Regions from separate parts of the Minwuia sp. IMCC3060 genome, predicted to be linked through region 2. Evidence: riboswitches for the same ligand, from Rfam matches in the RefSeq annotation. Region 2 holds a riboswitch; the other holds the start of a gene.
What was found. A riboswitch is a leader RNA that binds a small molecule or an ion and turns the genes downstream of it on or off. The one in region 2 is predicted to bind cobalamin.

Region 1 (3,864 bases), 110 kb from region 2:
GTTCGGCACGTGCCGTGGCCAGCGCCGCGATCTCGGTGTCCGCCGCAGTGAGAACCAGCACGTCCGCCGGTTCCTGCGCCAGATCGACGGCTTCCTCGCCGTCCTCGATCGCTCCCGGCTGGGCCTGAAGCAGATGCATGGCTCAGATGGCCGACTGCTGCAGTGCCCCGGTGATCCGCGCCTGATCCAGACCCTTCTCGCCGATCACGACCAGACGGGTGCAACGTGTTTCATCGGCGCGCCACGGGCGGTCGAAATAATGATCGATGCGCGGCCCCACGGCCTGGATCACCATGCGCATCGGCTTGCCCGAAACGGCAACGAAGCCCTTCAGGCGCAGCACGTTCTCTGCCGCCAGCATGGCCGAGACGCTGGCGGAGAAGGCCGCCGGGTCGGTGATCTGCGGCAGGTCCACATGGAAGCTGTCGAAATCATCGTGGTCATGATCAATCTCGCCCGCACGCTCGTGATGCGTCGGGCGGTTGGCGATGTCATCCTCCGCCCCGATCCCGAGACCGATGAGGGCCGAGGCAGGCAGCGCCCCCTGTATCGCCGAGACCACAGGCACACCGGCGCGGACGTCGGGACGAATGAATTCGCGCACGATGTCCAGCCCGCCATCGCCCAGCAGATCGGTCTTGTTGACGATGATCAGGTCGGCACAGCCAAGCTGATCCTCGAACAGTTCCGACATGGGGGTCTCGTGATCCAGGTTCTCGTCGGCCTGGCGCTGGGCGTCCAGCGCCGCCTCATCGTGGGCGAACCGTCCGGCGGCGACGGCGGCACCGTCAACCACGGTCACCACCCCGTCCACCGTCACGCGGGTACGGATGTCGGGCCAGTTGAAGGCTTTCACCAGCGGCTGCGGCAGGGCGAGGCCAGACGTCTCGATGACGATATGGTCGGGCGGATTGTCCCGGTCCAGCAGGGCCGTCATGGTCGGCACGAAGTCGTCGGCGACGGTGCAGCAGATACAGCCATTGGCCAGTTCCACCACATCATCCTCCGAGCAGGTTTCCTCCCCGCAGCCCTTCAGCACTTCGCCATCGACGCCAAGATCACCGAACTCGTTGATGATCAGGGCGATGCGCCGCCCCCCGGCGTTCTGCAGCAGGTGCCGGATCAGCGTGGTCTTGCCCGCGCCGAGGAAGCCCGTCACCACGGTCGCGGGAATCCGGGATGTCCCCAGCTTGTTTACCGTCTGTGTCATCAGTTGCCTTCCCCTTGTGCCGCATGATCCATGCGTTGCCAGATGTTGCCCGCAATCGCGCCCAGTACACACCAGAAGGCCGCGGCCATGGCCAGTGAGGCGGTGGCGAACTGCGCCGCCAGTTCCGGCGGCACGCCACTGCCGCCGCCATGATGCGGATGCGGCGCGCCGATCGCGTGCGGAATGATCAGGGCGATGATGCCGACGCCCATCAGCACCTGCCGGTCCGACAGGAAGATGAGCCAGAGTCCCAGTCCGGTCAGCACGACCGTCAGCAACCACCAGATCTGACGGGCCTGCACCTCCGCCGCCAGCATGCCCGGCAGTTCCGGCGGCAGACCGAGGCCCGGAGCCAGCGCGGTGGTGACAAAGCCTGCCGCGCCCCAGAGCACCCCCCGGCGCGCCGTCATGCGCCGCCCGCTGAAAGCGATCAGCGCGACCAGCACGAAGGCATAGCCCAGGCCGATCAGGACGGTCATCAGGGAGGTATAGAAGATGCGTTCAATGCTGTCCTCTGGCATCCAGCCGTCACCATGGTCATGTCCGCCATGGCCGCCCTCCGCAGGCGCGGCGGCACCATGGCCATTAGCTCCGTGGCCATCGGTTCCGTGGTCATGGGATCCATGGTCGTGGCTGCCGTGATCGTGCCCGTCACCATGTGCTGCAGGCGCGCCGCCGCCCTCAAAGGCCTCGGCGGCGACCACCAAAGGGACTGTGACCGCCTGCTGCAGCACAGCGGCGACAAGTCCGGCGAGCACCCCTGCAATCAGGGCGCACGCGAATATGCGCTTGAACATTCCGTATCAGCGATGATCGGTCAGTGACACGGCATCGCGAAGCTGTGGCGGCCATCATGCGCCGCATTGTGCAGGGTGTCCGACTGGGCCATGCCCGCCGCGAACACCAGGAACGTGCCGAGCAGCAGCGCCGTCACCACGGCAGGCAGCGCAGCCATGCGCACACCGGTCGAGCCAGCTTCTGCGGAATGATCCATCGTCTGGTTGAATTCGTTCATCGTCTTGTTCTCCCTGTCGCCCCGCCGGCGACCATAGCGGGTTTCAAACTTGCGGGCGGCAGGTTTCCTGGCTCACGTCTTGGGCGGCTGTCCGGCCTTCCCGGCCAATCGGGGCCAGTGGCATGTTCGAACATCCTCGACGCATACAGTTGCGGGGGCAGCCACGGACTTGGTCCCTGATGGGTACGCCGAACCGTGTTCCCTTTTCTCATCCGCCCTTCCCTTGTAGGTCAGACGGAACCGTCACGCAGGATCGACCTTACAGTTGCCCCCTTGCAGGCGCAACAATGCGATCAGGGTTTCACCGGGCACACGCCGTATTGCGACTCCCCGGTGGCCATGGTCAAGATGCGCCCCGAATGATGATCCGGAGCGGCATTGATGAAACCCGATACCCTCGACCACCTGCGCGGGCTGATCGCCGACCTGCCACCGTCAGATGACGCGTCAGCGCGGGACGCCGCCGCACGACAGGACAATCTGGTGAAACCCGCGGGATCACTCGGCCGGCTGGAGGAAATCGCGGTCCACATGGCCCGCTGGCAGGGGACGGCGCGCCCCGCCATGGACCGCGCCCGCACCATCATCTTTGCCGGCAGCCATGGCATGACGAAGCATGGTGTGTCCGCGTTCCCCGACGAGGTGAATGCCCAGATGCTGGCCGGGTTCGGCGCGGGATTCGCAGCGATCTGCCAGTTGACCCAGGCTTTCGGGGCGGAACTCTCAGTGGTGGATTGCGGCATCGCGACACCGACAGCCGACTTCACCACGCAGCCCGCGATGGATGAGAGCGCCTTCCTGGCAGCGGTCGCCATGGGCATGGACGCGGTGCGCGGGACGGAGGATCTGCTGGTCTTCGGCGAGATGGGTATCGGCAACACGACCGCTGCCGCCGCCGTCGCGCTGGCCCTGTTCGGTGGGGAGGCACGAGACTGGGTCGGACCCGGTACCGGCGTCGACGATGCGGGCATCGCGCGCAAGGCCGACGTGATCGCGCGCGCCCGGGCCATCCATGGGGCTGACCTGGACGATCCCCTGCTGGCGCTGTCCCATGTCGGCGGGCGGGAGCTGGCGGCGATCTTCGGTGCCTGTCTGGCGGCGCGGCGGCACCGGATACCGGTCCTGCTGGACGGCTTCATCGTCACCTCCGCCGTTGCCCCGCTGCACCGTATCGCAGGCGCGGACGGGCTGGCCCATACGCTGGCGGCCCACCAGTCGGGCGAACCGGGTCATCAGCGGCTGCTGGCAAGGCTGGGCCTGGACCCCCTGCTCGCGCTGGGCATGCGGCTGGGTGAAGGATCCGGCGCGGCGACGGCGCTCGGGCTCGTCCGCGCGGCACTTGCCTGCCACAATGGCATGGCCACCTTTGCCGAGGCCGCCGTGGCCGGCAGCAAGCAGGATACCTGATGCCGTGAGCGGCTATCGCACCATCCTTGGCCCCGACGCCGCCCTGCCGTGGACAACGCTGGTGCTGGGTGGCGCACGGTCGGGGAAGAGCCGACTGGGCGAGCGGCTGGCGCGTGATCACGCCGGAGAGACAACACCGGTCTATCTGGCGACGGCTGAGGCCTTCGACAGCGAGATGCGGTTGCGCATCGAACAGCACAAGGCTGACCGGGGGCCTGACTGGGTCACGGTG
Region 2 (3,864 bases):
GAAGATGCCCCGCAGGACAAGTTCGCTGACCCGGTCGGGATGGCTTTCCGCATAGGCCAGCCCCAGCGCACTGCCCCATGAACCACCGAAGATCTGCCAGCGGTCGATGTTCAGATGCTCCCGCAGCCGCTCCATGTCCGCGACCAGGTCCCAGGTCGTATTCTCCTGCAGATCCGCGTGCGGGCAGCTCATGCCGCAGCCACGCTGGTCAAACAGGATGATGCGATAGGCTTCCGGGTCGAAGAAGCGGCGGTCATCGGGCTTCTTGCCGCCACCCGGGCCGCCATGAACGACCACCACGGGCTTGCCCTGCGGATTTCCGCATTGCTCGTAGTGGATCGTGTGGCGGTCGGAAACCGCAAGGAACCCGAGATCGTAGGGATCGATCCGGGGGTAGAGAGTGCGGCGGCTCAGGGTATCGGGCATATCATCCTCTGGATAACTGCATTCATGGCGCGCTCCCGATGCGTCCCGGCCCGGGAACACGCCGGGGGTACCATCGCCACCCCGGCATTTCCACACTTTTCAGGTGGCCCGCTCCGGGGCCGCAGCATCGGCAACGCAATGGTTGAGAAATCGTTGACGGTTTGTGATGCCTGTCATTCCAGGAACGCGAACAGGCAGGCATGCTTCAGACTGATTACTGGCCTGGCAATTGCGTTGACGCGTTCAAAGAGGCATCAACGCCCCCACTGAGGAAACTTGCCTAGGCATGTCGACCCTGCGCATACGACGTTTTCTGATCGCAGTCACATTCTGTGTCACTTTTTGTGGCGCGGCAATGTCAGCGCTCGGGCCCTTCGCTGTTGAACCCGTTGCCCCCGCCGCGGAGCAGGACCAGTCCCTTGCACTGGTGGAGGCCAGGTCCCACTGCATCCAGTCTCTGGCCAGCGCTGTCGAGGCGCAGACAGAATTGACGGCGTCGGAGGCCCGCGAGGTCGCGGGAGAACGGTGCGAGCTGATGTTCATGAGTGATCCGATCAGCAAACTGACGGACAATTCCGAAAAGACCTGATCCGGCCACCGGAAGCCCCGGTCGGCAGAAGCCCCCGACGCTGGTCTGCGCCGGGGGAACTTCACATCAGACTGCGGCGTGATGCAGCCGGTTCTGAACCAGGTGGGCATTCTTCCGCGGAGCCGTCAGCTTGGCAGCGGCAAGCACCCCGAGGTCCACCAGCGGTTCCAGCAGGATGACCGTCATGTAGGCGGCACCGAAGGTACCGACGGCTGCCAGGCTCTCCGCACCGAAGCCGTTGCCATAGAACGCCCAGAAGGCGACCCAGGCGACGATCCCGCCCTGATAGGCGGTCGAGAGTGCCAGCGCCTGCCAGTACCTGACCTCGACATAGGGTGTATGGGGCGGAATGATCTTCCTTGCCAGCAGGCTCAGACCCCAGAGCGGCACCAGCAGTGTGGTGACGTTCATGCCGTATTGCGGCAGATCGAACGGCGCAAGCAACAGGCCCTGCAACAGCAGTCCGAGCGAAAGACCGATTGCCGCCGGTCCCGCACCAAAGATCAGGAACAGCGTGGAGCCAAGGATCAGGTGAACCTCCGACACGCCCACCGGATAGTGCGGCAGCAACTCGAAGAAGCAGAAGACCAGCGCCGTGGTCGCCAGACTGCGCGTTGCCAGCGCGGTGACTCCGCCATCGTGGCGAATGGTATCCAGAGCCATCTTGCCGAGCAGCCCAACGGAAGCTGCGGCTGTGCCATAGCTGAGGATTATCCTGGCGCCATCAACGACGCCTGGTTCGATATGCATGTAGCCTCCTTCGCGCACCCACCGTGCGACTTTCAATTGACGTGCGCTGAACGCACGGACGGTGATGGCAGGTCTCCTGGCTCGCGGGTCTTGGCTTCACCCCCCTTCCCAGCCCCCTTCGGGGCCAGTGGATCATCGGGTGTCGCTTGCCGCTCACAGTTGCGGGGGCAGCCATGGATTCGGTCCCTCTGGGGTCGTCCTCACCATGTTCCCATTCAATCCGCCGCACGTCTGCTTGGCGGAACCATCACCTCGGAGGATGCAGGATCAGCCTGCACCGGACAATCCCCGAAACGGTATTGCAGGGTCGTCCGGGCCGGGTATCAGATTTCCATCAGTTCACCACTGACCGGCCTTGCCTCCGGCATGCCGAAGGCGCGCGCGCCATGGGTCAGTTCGCAGAACAGGTAATCGGCGTGGGACCAGCGTACCAGCACCTCGAAGACCGGTCCGCCCTCTGCCGCATCATCCCCGGTCTGCACCAGCCAGCCCAGCGCATGGCCGAAGGTCGTGCCCGCAACCTGATCCACAGTGAAGCCGCGCGGATGCAGGTCCAGCGTCGAAAGGGTCATCAGGGTCTCCCGCGCCTTCGGGCCGGAGAGAACAAGGGTCGTATGGTAGTCGGTGACATTCACGATCTGCACATGCCGGCCATCAAGTTCAGCCGTCAGTGCCGTCATCAGTTCCGGTTCACCGTCCACCGGCCCCAGCAGCAGGAACTCGTCCGGCGACTGCCAGAGCAGCCGGTGCGCATCGTTCGCGGTACTGCGGGTCGCCTCCGGCATCGCCAGTCCGGTGACCTTCTCGATCGCGGGTGCCAGCACCTCCGGCAATCCGCGCAGCACGATCTTGGCGTCGAACGCCCGCTCGCTCAGGTGCAGCAGGTCATCAGGCGCGGACATCGCCGAACGGTGCGCCAGCGGAGAACGGCGAACGGGGGCAGTCACGGTGGCGTTCATGCGGCCTCTCCCACGGCGTCACCCAGAAAGTCGTAATGCACGATCTTCGCGGGTACCGGCTTGTCACCCAGGCGGGCAATCCAGACCGTCTCCCCCATTCGCTGGCCGCCGCGCTTGACCATCGCCATGGCGATGGAACGGCCGAGGTTGGGACTGAAATAGGCCGACGTCACGTGTCCCAGCATCGGAACCGGCGGTGCCGGCTCCTCCGGCGTGCCGATGATCTGCGCCCCTTCCATCGGAACATGGTCGCCATCGACGGTCAGCAGTCCGACCAGTTGCTTGCGGTCATCGCGCACGGTGTCGCTGCGCGACAGGGACCGCTTGCCGATGAAGTCGCCCTTCTTCTTCGCGACGGCCCAGTCCATGCGCAGATCGCCGGGCGTCACGGTTCCGTCCGTTTCCTGTCCGACGATGATGAAACCCTTCTCCGCCCGCAGCAGATGCATCGCTTCGGTGCCATAAGGCGTCAGGCCGTGTGGCTTGCCTGCCGCGATCAGTTCCTCCCAAAGCCAGCGCCCATAGGTGGCCGGGATGTTGATCTCGTAGGATGTCTCGCCCGTGAAGGACACGCGGAACACCCGCACCGGAATGCCACCGACGGTGCCGTCCTGCCAGGTCATGAAGGGAAATTCCTCCGGATCCAGGTCGATCCCTTCGACCACGGATGCAACGATCTCCTCCGCCTTCGGACCGCAGACCGCAGCAACGGCCCATTGCTCCGTCACCGTGGTCAGCCAGACGTCCAGGTCCGGCCATTCGGTCTGCAGATAATCTTCCAGCTTCTGCAGCACGCTCGCCGCGCCGCCGGTGGTGGTGGTCATGTGGAAATGGTCATCGGCGATGCAGGCCGTGACACCGTCGTCACTGACCATCCCGTCTTCCCCGAGCATCAGGCCATAGCGGCACCGGCCCGGCGCCAGCTTGGACCAGGCATTGGTATAGACCCGGTTCAGGAACGTGCGCGCATCCTTGCCGCGAATGTCGATCTTGCCCAGCGTCGTCGCGTCCAGGATTCCGGCGGTGGTACGCGCCGCCTTCGCCTCCCGCTGGACCGCGTCGTGAAAGCTCTCGCCCGGTTTCGGATAGGCCCGGGCGCGAAGCCAGTCACCGACGGGTTCGAAGATGGCCTTCTGCTCC

Region 1: another riboswitch for cobalamin. It lies ahead of QGV54_RS04265 (CbtB domain-containing protein); the one in region 2 lies ahead of QGV54_RS03715 (energy-coupling factor ABC transporter permease).

What each region holds. Positions count from the first base shown of each region.
Region 1 covers NZ_CP123782.1:914,396-918,259, reverse strand. The annotation lists gene cobN (cobaltochelatase subunit CobN) at 1-139, opposite strand, end outside; gene cobW (cobalamin biosynthesis protein CobW) at 143-1,210, opposite strand; gene QGV54_RS04270 (CbtA family protein) at 1,210-2,007, opposite strand; gene QGV54_RS04265 (CbtB domain-containing protein) at 2,028-2,225, opposite strand; cobalamin riboswitch at 2,265-2,485, opposite strand; gene cobT (nicotinate-nucleotide--dimethylbenzimidazole phosphoribosyltransferase) at 2,607-3,632, shown strand; gene cobU (bifunctional adenosylcobinamide kinase/adenosylcobinamide-phosphate guanylyltransferase) at 3,637-3,864, shown strand, end outside.
Region 2 covers NZ_CP123782.1:803,036-806,899, reverse strand. The annotation lists gene pip (prolyl aminopeptidase) at 1-426, opposite strand, end outside; gene QGV54_RS03720 (hypothetical protein) at 713-1,015, shown strand; gene QGV54_RS03715 (energy-coupling factor ABC transporter permease) at 1,082-1,765, opposite strand; cobalamin riboswitch at 1,814-2,029, opposite strand; gene QGV54_RS03710 (sarcosine oxidase subunit gamma family protein) at 2,089-2,724, opposite strand; gene QGV54_RS03705 (sarcosine oxidase subunit alpha family protein) at 2,721-3,864, opposite strand, start outside.